Linked DNA regions of Gemmatirosa kalamazoonensis. The protein of the gene in region 1 binds, or shares a complex with, the protein of each later gene. Links are inferred from orthologs where the notes say so. Each region holds a gene or a part of one and is shown in the gene's direction. Other genes may lie near its edges.

Region 1 (5,485 bases):
AGGAGCGCGGCATCAACGTCACCGCGGAGGTGTGCCCGCACCACCTGTCGCTGACCGACGAGGCGGTGGAGGGCTACGACACGAACGCGAAGATGAACCCGCCGCTGCGCACCGCGGAGGACGTGGAAGCGCTGCAGCAGGCGGTGCGCGACGGCACGATCGACGTCGTCGCGACGGACCACGCGCCGCACCACTACGACGAGAAGGAGCGCGAGTTCGCGGACGCGCCCAACGGCATCGTGGGGCTGGAGACGGCGCTCGCGGTGCTCGTCACGTGGCTCGTGCAGCCCGGGGTGATCGACTACGCGACGCTGGTGGAGAAGATGGCATGCGCACCGGCGCGCGTGTTCCATCTCCCGGGCGGGACGCTGCGGCGCGGGAGCCCCGGCGACGTGACCGTGTTCGACCCCGAGCGCGAGTGGGTGGTGGACCCGACGCGCTTCCGCACGAAGGGGCGCAACACGCCGTACGCCGGGCAGACGCTGCGCGGCCGCGCGGTGTGCACGATCGTCGACGGTCGTGTCGTACACCACATGGGCGCGTGACGTGGCGCACTGAGCGCGCGCGCCGCGCGCTATATTCCGCGTCCCACCGACGATACCGGCCGCCCGGCCGGGAGAGGCAGCGATGACCAACGCGATGACGGTGCCCGCGGACGAGATCCGCGGGCTGATCGAGGAACGGGAGCGCTACGAGGGCTGGCTCACGGCGCTCGAGGCGCGCCGTGGCGCGACGCCGGGGCACGTGTTCGATCGCGTGCGCGCCGACTACGACACGCGGCTGCAGGGCGTGCGCGATCGGCTCGCCGAGCACGTCGGCCCGCTGCAGGCGGCGGAGGCCGACCTCGCGCGGCGCTACGACGAGGTGTCGCGATCGCTCGGCGAGCGGCAGGACCAGCTCGCGGAGCTGGAGCTGCGCACGCTGGTGGGCGAGTTCGCGGCGGACGAGGGGGAGCGCCGCGTCCAGGAGGCGGCCGCCGCTGTGCGAGAACTGGATGGCGCGCGACGGAGCACCTCCGAGGAGCTGACCGAGCTGCGCGCGCTGCTGCAGCGGGCAGGTGGTTCGCCGAGCGGTCCGTCGCCCGAGGCGCCGGTCGCGCTGACGGGCGAGATCCGCGGCCCGGCGGCTCCGGCGCCCGACGCGGCCGCCCCCGCCGCGCCGGCCGCCGATCGCATGGCCGAGCGTGCGGCACCGAGCGGGCTCGCCGACGCGTTCGACGCCGCGGCCCGCGACGAGTTGGCGCCGCCGGCGGCGACGACCTCCCAGGCCGCGCAGACCGCGCCATCGACACCTGCCGCGGATCGCCGGGCGGCCGGGTGGCCGAGCGGGCAGCAGGTGGCCGGCGCGGCGGACGACGAGAGCTTCGTCGGCACGGGCCAGCGACTCGACGCGCTCGCGGCGTCGCTCGGCGGTGCGGTGGCGCCGCCGCCGGCGGCGTCGGGGGCGGGGCAGGAGCGCACGCTCCGCTGCCAGGACTGCGGCGAGATGAACTATCCGACCGAGTGGTACTGCGAGCGGTGCGGTGGCGAGCTGGCGGCCATGTGAGGCGGGCATGCGAGCGGAGAAAACGCGGCGGGGTCCCTCGATCGAGGGACCCCGCCGCGTTTCGTGACCCGGTGTCGTGGCGCTAGGCGCCGAGGCTCACTGCGCGCCGGCGGCCGTCTTGCGGGCGATCTGCGCCTTGTGGCGCGCCGCCTTGTTCTTGTGGATCAGGCCCTTGCGGGCGGCGCGGTCGAGCTGGCTGACCGCGTTCAGCTTGTCGGCATCGGACGCGCCGTCGGCGCGCCCCTTCTTGAGGGCGGTGCGGAGCGCCGAGCGCTGCGCACGGTTGCGCACCGCGGCGGCGCGCGACTTCCGCATGTTCTTCTTGGCGGACGCGATATTCGGCACTTGGGAGTTCTCCTGATGTGTTGGCGCGCGGGTCACGCGAGCCTCGAAGGCTACCGACCGAGGCGGTGCATGTCAAGGCAGGACAGGCAGTTGGCGCATCTCACCGGTTTGACCCGCGGGGGGCACCCTCGATAGGTTTCGCGCTCGCCGCCGCCGTCCGGCGCGGCCGGCACTCCCGGGGCTTCGTCTTGAACCTCACCGACCTCCTCATCGTCGCGCCCGTCCTGCTCTTCTCGATGGTGGCGCACGAGTACGCCCACGGCTACGCCGCGCTCCGGCAGGGCGATCCGACGGCGTACCAGCTCGGCCGGCTGACGTTCAACCCCGTGAAGCACATCGACCCGTTCATGACGATCATCCTCCCCGTCATGACGGCGCTGACGGGCGGGTTCATCTTCGGCGGGGCGAAGCCGGTGCCGGTGGACCCGCGCAATTACCGCAGCTATCGGCGGGGCGACATCATCGTGTCGCTGGCGGGGATCGCGACGAACCTCGTTCTCGCGGCGGTCTGCGCGGCACTCATCGTGCCCCTCGGCATGCTCGGCCGCGCGCTGCCCGCGGCGACGACGTCGCTCGCGATCCTGCAGGAGATGATGCGGGCCGGGGTGATGTTCAATCTCATCCTGGCGTTCTTCAACCTGCTGCCGATCCCGCCGCTCGACGGCTCGCACGTCGCGAAGTACCTGCTGCCGCCGGCGTGGGGGCTGCGATACGCGCAGCTCGGGCGCTTCGGGTTCCTCATCGTGCTCCTCTTCCTCACGGTGGGGCGCGGCGTGCTCGCGATCTGGATGGCGCCGGCCGGTGCGCTGAACGCGGTGGCGACCACGCTCGTGTCGCCGTACCTGCTGCCGAACCCGCTGTGAGCGACGACGAGCGCCTAACGTGGGGCGATGCCCCGGTCGTCGAGCCGCGCGACGCCCAGCCGCAGCAGGTCGTCCCGGGCACCGGCGCGTTCGTCGTGGAGCTGGCGCAGTTCTCCGGGCCGCTCGACCTGCTGCTCTCGCTGATCCGCGACGAGCAACTGGACGTCTACGACATCCCCATCGCGCGGGTGGCCCAGCAATTCCTCGCGCGCGTGAAGGAGCTCGGTCTCGACGAGGCGGCCGACTACCTCGAGATGGCCGCGCGACTGCTGCGCATCAAGGCGCAGCTCCTGCTGCCGCGCAGCGGCGACGAGGAGGCGTGGGAGGATCCGCGCGCGGAGCTCGTGCGGCGGCTGCTCGAGTACCAGCAGGTGCGCGAGGTCGTGGAGCACCTCGACCGACTCGGCGAGGATCGACGGCAGCGCTTCACGCGCGGATGGAACCCCGCCCTGGCCGCCATGCTGCCGACCGGCGCGCCTCCGCTCGCGCTCTCGCTCAGCGAGCTGCTGTCGGCGGTGGACCGCGTGCTGCGCACGGCGAAGGAGCCGACGATCCACGACGTCGTGCCGCGCGCGCTCGACGTGGCGAGCGCGATCGTGACCGTGCGGAGCGTGCTCGCGCTGCGTCGGCGCGCGCGGTGGACGGACGTCGTCGGCGCCGACGCGGAGCCGTGGCAGATCCTCAGCGTGCTGCTCGCGCTGCTCGAGATGGCGAAGCTCGGTGAGCTGCGCCTCGAACAATCACGACCCTTTGCCGTGGTGGAGATCGCGAGTGACGTCGCTGGCGAAGCTGCTTGAGGCCGCGCTGTTCGCAAGCACGCGCCCGGTGCCGTACGACGAGCTCCGGGCGCTCGACGCGTCGGCCGACGACGGGGCGCTGGAGGCCGCGCTCGAGGAGCTGCGGCAGCACTACGACGACCCGGACGACGGGCACGCGTTCGAGCTCGTGGAGCAGGGCGGCGGCTGGCAGCTGCTCACGCGGCCCGAGTTCACGGAGGCGATCGAGCGCGCGCAGCTCGCGCAACGGCCGCAGCGCCTGTCGGCCGCGTCGCTCGAGACGCTGGCGATCATCGCGTACCGGCAGCCGATCGGGCGTGCCGAGATCGAGGAGATCCGCGGCGTGTCGGTCGGCGGCGTGCTGAAGATGCTGCTCGAGCGCGGGCTCGTGGACGTCGTGGGTCGCTCCGAGGGGCTCGGGCGGCCCCTGCTCTACGGCACGACGCCGTTGTTCCTCGAGCAGTTCGCGCTGCGCCACCTCGACGAGCTGCCGCGGGCCGACGAGCTGGCGGTGGCGTTGCGCACGGAGCCGAAGCCGGTATGAGAGAACGTCCGACGGGTGGGGGCGGCCGCGACGATCGCGCGGCACGCGACGAGCGGCCGGCGCGGCCGGCGCGGCTGGCGCGCGGCGGCAGCGATCGCGTTAGGCGGAGCGACGACGAGGAAGATCGCGACGTGCGTCCGCCGCGAGGCCGCGGTGGAGACGTTAGGCACGGTGCGCCGGCGCGTGGGGCGCCGGCACGCGGCGGGCCGCCGCGCCAGCGCGACGAGCGGCCCCGGCGCGACGCGCGAGGCGACGCGCGTCGCGAGGGACCGCAGGGGCCGCGCGGACCTCGTTCGTTCGGTGCGCGCGACGCCGGCGAATCGCGCGAGCGGTTCGGGAGCGAGCGCGCGCCGCGCGAGCGTCCGCGGCGCGAGGGGGCGGTGAGAGAGCGACCGGGCGGACAGCGGCCGGGCGGACAGCGGCCGGGCGGACAGCGACCCGTCAGAGAGCGACCGTTCGGGGAGCGTCCAGTGCGCGAGCGATCGTTCGGGGAGCGTCTACCGCGCGAGCGATCGTTCGGGGAGCGACCGACGCGCGAGCGATCGTTCGAGGAGCGGTCGTCGCGCGAGCGACCGTCCCGCGAGCGACCGGCTCGCGAGCGACCGGCTCGCGAGCGACCCGCGCGCCCGCGGCCGTCGGGGGAGCGTCCGCCGCGTGAGCTCACGGCGCGCGAGCGTCCCACCCGCGACCACTCCGCGGGCGAACGTGCGACACCCGCACGCCCAGCCCGGGATCGTCCGACCCGTGAGCGTCCGACCCGTGAGCGTCCGACGCGTGAGCGTCCCGCGCGAGAGCGTCCCGGGCGCGAGCGTCCCGCGCAGGAGCGTCCGGCGCGCCGTGCGGCGCCCGCGGCGCCGCCTCCGCGCCTGGAGCCCGGCCGCCCCGCGGCGCGCGGGCCGATGCGCATCCAGCGCGCGCTCGCGCGAGCCGGCGTGTCGTCGCGCCGTGAGGCCGAGGCGCTCGTCGCGGCCGGACGCGTGCACGTGAACGGGACGCCCGCGACGACGGGGCAGGTGATCGACCCGGCGCGAGACCACGTCACGCTCGACGGGAAGCCTGTCGCGGCGCCGGTCGCCGCGCAGTGGCTCGTGCTGAACAAGCCGACCGGCGTGCTCACCACGCGGAAGGACCCCGAGGGCCGGCCGACGGTGTTCGAGCTCGTCCCCGACTGGCCGGGGCTCACCTACGTCGGTCGCCTCGACTTCATGACCGAGGGCGTGCTGCTCCTCACCACCGACGGCGACGCCGCGCACCGCCTCACGCATCCGAGCTCCGAGGTGGAGCGCACGTACGTGGCGCTCGTGCGCGGCAACGCTCCCGAAGCGGTCCGCATGGCGCGGCGCGGCATCGAGCTCGAGGACGGGCTCGTGCGGCCGGTGCACGTCGACGCGCGCCCCGCCGGCGCGCGCCGG
Region 2 (6,656 bases), 240 kb from region 1 along the record:
TGCAGTTCGCGGCGGCACGCACGGAAAGCGAAGCCAAGGCGACGCTGCGCCGGCTCAAGCTGCCGCGCGACATCGCCGCGCGCATCATCCCGTCGACGCGGCGCGGTCGACTCGTGTATCGCGTCGTCGTCGGTCCGTTCGCGACGCGCGCGCAGGCGGAGCGCATCGGCCGAGCGACGGGACACGACTACTGGCTGTACGAGGGCGCCCCGTGAGCGCGAGTCCTCCGGTCGCCGCCGGCGACGCGTGGCTCGAGGAGGGACGCCGCGCGGCGCCCGTGCTCGATGCGGTCGCGTCGGCGGTCGTCGTCGGACGCGATGCGGACGCGGCGGCGTGGGTGGCGCTCGGCATGGCGCGCGCGCAGGCCGATCGGCGTCGCGTCGCGATCGCGGATCTCGTCGGCGAGTTGGCGCCGCTGCAGGCGCTCGTCGACCCGGAGAGCGACCCGCACGGGATCTCCGACAGCTTCCTGTACGGCGTGTCGCTCAACAAGATCGCGCATCCGGCCGACGCGACCGGCAACCTGTTCGTGCTCCCGAGCGGCAGCGAGGCTGTCGCGGTCGAGGAGGTGTTCACGAGCGATCGGTGGCGGCGGCTCGCGAGCGGCTTCCGCGAGGTCGGTGCCCTGCTCCTCCTCGTCGCGCACGCCGACACGCCGGGGCTCGACACGCTCGCGACGATGGTCGACGGCAGCGTGGTGGTGGGCGACGCATCGGGCGCCCTCGCCGACGCGCCGCCGCCGCTCGCAGTGATCGCGCCGACGCGCCGCCGTCCGGTGCGCACGTCGACGACGGAGCCGACGGCGTCGGCCGCGCGGCCCGAGCCCGCGCCCACCGCGCCGGCCGGCGATCCGGCGTGGCGCCGTTGGGCGGTGTACGCGCTGCTCGCCGTCGTGCTCGCGGGCGCATTGAGCGTTTGGCTGTGGTCGCGCTCCACGTCGGTGCACGGCGACGTGCCGGTGCGCGCCGACTCCGCGCGCTCGGCAGCCGCTCGGCGCGACACGACGCGCGCGGACTCGGCCGCGCCGGCGCCTAACGGTCCGCTGCCGGCGCTCGTCGTCGCGAACCCCGCGGACTCGTCGAGCGCGGTGACGTACTCCGTGATGGTGGCGGCGTCCAACACGCCCGAAGGCGCGTTGCTCGACCCGCGCACGATGGCGACGCTGTCCGCGACCGCGCTCACGCCGGTGCTGGACGACGGCGCGCCGTGGTACCGACTGTTCGTCGGCGCGTTCGCGACGAAGGCCGGCGCCGACTCGCTGTTAGGCGCGCTGCGCCAGCGCGGTGTGCTGGGCGAGGGATCCGGGATGTCGGTGCGCGCGCCGTACGCCCTGCTCGTGGCCGACCACGTCCCCGCGCAGGACGCGCCGGCGCGCGTGCAGGCGCTCGCGCGCAAGAACGTTCCCGTCTATCCGCTGTCGCGCGGCGACGGCACCGTGGCGCTGTACGCCGGCGCCTTCGAGCGGCCGGAGCAGGCCGCGTGGCTCGCCCGCGCACTTCAAGCCGCGGGCGTCGTCCCGACGCTCGTCTACCGAACCGGGAGAAGTCTGTAGTGCGGTTGACCAAGCTCGAGCTCCACGGCTTCAAGTCGTTCGCCGACCACACGAACCTCGTGTTCGACCGCGGGGCCACGGCGATCGTGGGGCCTAACGGCTGCGGCAAGTCGAACGTCAGCGACTCCATCCGGTGGGTGCTCGGCGAGCAGCGCGCGCGCATGCTGCGCGGGGGCTCGATGACCGAGGTCATCTTCCAGGGCTCCTCGGCGCGCAAGCCGGTGAACGTCGCCGAGGTGTCGCTTCACTTCGACAACGCGGACGGCACGCTGCCCGTGCCGTTCAAAGAGGTCGTCATCACGCGGCGGCTGTCGCGCTCGGGCGACAGCGAGTACTTCCTGAATCGCGCGCCCTGTCGCCTGCGCGACATCCAGGATCTCGTGCGCGGCACGGGGCTCGGCGCCGACTCGGGCGTCGTCATCGAGAGCAAGATGATCGACGCGCTGCTCTCGGACCGCCCCGACGACCGGCGCGAGCTGTTCGAGGAGGCGGCGGGCGTCGGCCTGTACCGCGACCGGCGTCGCTCCGCCGAGCGACGGCTCGAGGAGACGACGGTCGACCTGTCGCGCCTCGACGATCTCATCAACGAGGTGGGCCAGCAGGTGCGCGCGCTCGCCCGGCAGCGACGGCGGGCGGAGCGGCACGCCGAGCTGACGGCGCGGCGGTTCAACGTCGAGCTCACGCTCGCGGGCCGCGAGATGGAGGAGTGGCGCGACGAGCTCGCGCGGCTCGACGCGCGGCTCGCCGAGCTGCAGCAGGCGAATCCGCAGGCGGAGGCACGACTCGGCGAGGCGGAGCGCGAGCGCGAGCAGGCGCACCAGCGCCGCGGCTCGGCGGAAGCGAGCCGCGGCGAGCTGGCGCGCATCGCCGCCGCGCAGCGGGAGGACGTGCTCACGCTGCGCGGCGAGATCGCCGTCGCCGAGGAGCGCCATCGCAACGCGTCGTCGCGCCGGTCGCGCGCGGAGGAGGAGCGCCGCGAGGGCGAGGCGTTAGGCGAGCGGATGCAGGCCGAGCGCGAGCGCGCGATCGACGAGCGGCGGCAGACCGAGGAGGCGCTGCGCGTCGCGATCGAGGAGCTCGCGCAGCGCACCGCGCTCGAGGAGGAGACGCGCCGCGTGGTCGCGAGCGCGCGGCAGCAGCTCGAGCAGGCGGAGCGCTCGGCGCGCGAGCTGCGTGAGCAGGCGCGCCGACTCGAGATCGACCGCGAGGCGACGAGCCGCGAGCAGACCGAGGTGCGTCAGCGGCGCGAGGCGCTGGAAGCGGATCTCGCGCAGCTGCAGGATCGTCACGCGCTCGCGAGCCGCGAGCTGGGCGAGGCCGCGCAGGCGGCCGACGCGGCGCGCGCGCAGGCCGAGGAGGCGCAGGCGGCGCTCGACGAGGCGCGGCAGCTCGTGCGGCAGGCGCGCGAGCGCGAGGCCGCGGCGCGCGCGGACGTCGCGAAGGTGGACGAGTCGCGCGCATCGCTGCAGGGCAAGGTGAACGGGCTGGAGGCGCTGGAGCGCGACCGCGTCGGACTCGCGCCCGCGGCGGCGCGGCTGCTGAAGGAGCGCTCGCGCTTCGGCGAGGCGGCGATCCTCGGTCCGCTCTCCGACTTCATCACCGCCGACGCCACGACGGCGGCGCTCGTGGAGCGCTACCTCGGCGCGACGGTGCACGCCGTGGTGGTGCGCGACACCGATGTCGCCGACGCGGTGCGCGACTGGCACTCGGCGGCGAACCTGGGCCCGCTGCTGCTGCTGCCGGCCGATGCCATCCCGCCGGCGCCGGAGGGCGGCCTCGCCGAGCAGGTCGGCGCGGCCGAGGCAGCGGGGACGTGGGTGCGCGCGCTGTTAGGCGGTGTGCGCACGCTCGGCGACGGCACGGCGTTCGTGGACGCGCGCGGCGCGATGCTGCTGCCGGGTCAGACCGGCGGGCCCGGTCCGCTGCGCCGGCGCGCGGAGATCACCGAGCTGCGCGCGGAGCTGGAACGGACCGACGCACGGCGCAACGAGGCAGTGCAACAGCTCGAAGCCGCGCGTACCGCGGTGTCCGAGGCCGATCGCGCGCAGGTGGTCGCGGCGGAAGCGACGACGGTCGCGCAGCAGGAAGCGCGGCGTGCCGACGACCTGCGCGCGGAGCTCGAGCGGCGCCGCGCGCGCGCCGAGCGTGAGCTCGCCGATGCGCAGCAGCTCGACGCGCGCCTCGTGCGCCGCGACGAGGAGCTCGCCGAGCGGCTCGCCGCGCTCGACGAGCGCGCACGCATCGCCGTGGAGCAGGCGGACACGCGCGAGCGCGAGGCCGCCGACGCGCGCGCGCAGCTCGCCGAGAGCGAGCACGCGCTGGAGACCGCGCGCGAGGAGCGCACGGTGTGGCAGGTGGAGCAGGCGCAGGCCCAGGCGCGCATGCAGGTCGCGCAGGACCGCGAGCGCCGGCTCGCGCAGGAGCTGACGACCGCGGCGCAGCGGCTCGAGGCGCTGCACCGCGAGCTGAGCACGCTCTCCGAGGCCGACAGCCAGCTCGCCGATCAGATGGGCGCGTGGCGGATGGACCTCGAGTCGCGCGAGGCCGCGTTGGGCGACATCGAGCAGCGGCTCGCCGACGCCGAGCAGGAGGTCGCGAGCGCCGACGAGGCGCTCACCGCCGCCGAGCACGCACTCGACGACGTGCGTCGCGCGAACGCGGCGCTCGCCGAGGAGCTGCACACCGCGGCGCTGCGGCACACGCAGCTCGCTGGTCGGCGCGAGGCGCTGCGCGAGCGACTGGAGGCCGAGTGGCGGCGGCCGCTCGACGAGCTGCTGTCGTCGTTCGAGCCGCTCGAGGACGAGGCCACCGGGCTGCGCGAGGAGGCCGAGGAGCTGCGCCGTCAGCTCGAGCAGCTCGGCGTCGTGAACCCGCTCGCCATCGAGGAGCACGAGGAGGAGGTACGGCGGTTCGACTTCCTCTCCGCGCAGCGCGACGACCTGTCCCAGGCGAAGGCCGCGCTGCAGCAGGCGATCCGCGAGATCGACACGACGGCGCGCGAGCTGTTCCTCGCCACGTTCGCACAGGTGCGCGAGAACTTCCGTCAGATCTTCATGACGCTGTTCGGCGGCGGCGAGTGCGACATCCGGCTCGAGGATCCGCAGCGTCCACTCGACTGCGACATCGAGATCCACGCGAGCCCCAGGGGCAAGCGCACGCAGCGCATTCATCTCCTGTCCAGTGGAGAGCGCGCACTGGTGGCGCTGTCGCTGCTGTTCGGCATCTTCCTCACGAAGCCGAGCCCGTTCTGCCTGCTCGACGAGGTGGACGCGCCGCTCGACGACCAGAACATCGGCCGCTTCGTGCGCATGCTGAACCAGTTCAAGTCGAAGACGCAGTTCATCATCATCACGCACAACCCGCGCACGACGACGGAGGCTGCGGACGCAGTCTACGGCGTCACCATGCAGGAGCCCGGGGTGTCGTCGCTGGTGAGCGTGCGGCTGCGCGGGCAGCAGGTGGACGCCGACGGCAAGGGCGACGGCGCTCCACGGGCGGACGCGGAGGAGAGCAGCGAGGCCGTGGCCGCGTCGGCGTGATCGTGCGCTCGACGACGGGCCGCGCGGTCCGGCGCGGCGTGGGGATGGTGTGCGCGCTCACGCTCGCGGTGGGTCCCGCGTGGCTCGCCGCGCAGGGCACCACCGTGGTGACCGTCACCCCGCCGCCCGAGGACACGCTGCGCTCCGTGACGCCGACGTTCGTCGTCAGCGCGACCGGCTTCGGCGCCGGCGACCTGGTGCCGACGCGGTTCCAGCTCGACACCTCGTTCCGCTTCACCGGGCCGTTCGTGCTCGACACGACGGTGCTCGCGCGGGGCGGCGCCGTCACGGTCTCCCCTACGCGCGCGCTGCCGGAGAACGTGCGCATCTTCGCGCGTGCGATCGTCACCGACCCGACGACGGGCCTCAACTTCGCGTCGCCGATCACCGGCCCGAAGCTCACACCGTTCTGGCTGACGCTCATCACGCCGCCGACCGTCGTCGGTCAGCCGGTGCGCACGCGCACGCCGCGCTTCGTCTGGCACAGCCCGCAGGTGAACGAGCCGCCGGGGCCGTGGAACTACACGATCACCATCACGAACCTCGGTCAGATCAGCTCCTTCACGAACGTGGGCTCGGACACGAGCTTCGTGCCGAAGGTCGATCTCGAGCTGAACGCGGTGTACACGTGGAGCGTGCAGGCCACGCTGGCCCGCTCGGGCCAGTCCACGATCGCCGCGGCACGCACGTTCTTCATCGAGGACCCGATGCAGACGGTCGCGACGACGGACATGTCGCCGCCGTTCCCGAGTCCGTTCCCGGGCATCACCCGCCCGGGCACGTGCATCTGGTTCGACCTGAAGAACGCGTCGACCGTGGAGCTCGACGTGTTCGACCTGCGCGGCCTGCACGTGCGACGGCTGGTGCCTAACGCGGACGTGAACGGCACGCTGCCCCCGGGCCGCTACGGGCGCGGCCGCACCGAGACGAACGAGGGGTGCGACCCGCACTTCGAGTGGGACGGCACCGACGACCGCGGCGTGTACGCGCCGGAGGGCGTCTACCTCGTGCGCTTCAGGGGCGACGGGGTGACGCGCATCCGCAAGGTGCTGTTCCGCGGCCCGCCCTGACGCGCATGCGCCTAACGACCATCGGCACCGGCGCCGCGGCGCCCGACGCGCGCCGGGTGAACGCCGGCCATCTCGTGGAGGCGGGCGGCACGAAGCTGCTGCTCGACTGCGGCAGCGGTGTCGTGCACCGCATGGCGGGCGTCGGTGCCGACTGGTCGGGGATCACGCATCTCGCGCTCACGCACTTCGACGCCGACCACGTGAGCGACGTCGCGACGCTGTTCGTCGCATGGCGGTGGGGACAGCTCCCTGCCCGCTCGGCGCCGATCACGGTGATCGGGCCGCCGGGCACGCGCGCGCTGCTCGAGCGAATCGCCGCGGCGCTGTGGGACAAGCTGCTCGCGCCGGGCTACCCGGTGGTCGTGGAGGAGCTCGCGGCCGGCGGCACCATCGCGCTCGGCGACGTCACGCTCCGGTCGCAGAAGGTACCGCACACCGACGAGAGCGTGGCATATTCCGTCGAGCACGCGGGGCGCCGCCTCGTCTACACGGGCG

The links.
Region 2: the proteins of J421_RS15795 (region 1) and smc are in contact, whole or in part, in a crystal structure (PDB 3ZGX), measured with the Bacillus subtilis proteins. The link is inferred for Gemmatirosa kalamazoonensis from one-to-one orthologs.

Annotation. Positions count from the first base shown.
Region 1 is NZ_CP007128.1:3,656,559-3,662,043, forward strand. What follows is about bases 1,738-4,649. They hold J421_RS15795 (segregation and condensation protein A), read left to right. Parts: upstream 1,738-2,749; coding sequence 2,750-3,550; downstream 3,551-4,649. Other genes in these bases: rpsT (30S ribosomal protein S20), read right to left, coding at 1,738-1,890; J421_RS32125 (site-2 protease family protein), read left to right, coding at 2,079-2,753; scpB (SMC-Scp complex subunit ScpB), read left to right, coding at 3,525-4,073; J421_RS32820 (hypothetical protein), read left to right, coding at 4,089-4,457. Outside these bases: J421_RS15780 (dihydroorotase), read left to right, coding at 1-545; J421_RS15785 (hypothetical protein), read left to right, coding at 628-1,545; more of rpsT, read right to left, coding at 1,642-1,737; J421_RS32825 (pseudouridine synthase), read left to right, coding at 4,973-5,485. UniProt on the Bacillus subtilis protein: Participates in chromosomal partition during cell division. May act via the formation of a condensin-like complex containing Smc and ScpB that pull DNA away from mid-cell into both cell halves.
Region 2 is NZ_CP007128.1:3,414,699-3,421,354, reverse strand. The notes cover bases 1,209-5,291. They hold smc (chromosome segregation protein SMC), read left to right. Parts: upstream 1,209-1,557; coding sequence 1,558-5,091; downstream 5,092-5,291. Other genes in these bases: J421_RS14755 (hypothetical protein), read left to right, coding at 5,094-5,291; J421_RS14765 (SPOR domain-containing protein), read left to right, coding at 1,209-1,552. Also shown: J421_RS14770 (SPOR domain-containing protein), read left to right, coding at 1-215; more of J421_RS14765, read left to right, coding at 212-1,208; more of J421_RS14755, read left to right, coding at 5,292-6,161; J421_RS14750 (MBL fold metallo-hydrolase), read left to right, coding at 6,167-6,656. UniProt on the Bacillus subtilis protein: Required for chromosome condensation and partitioning.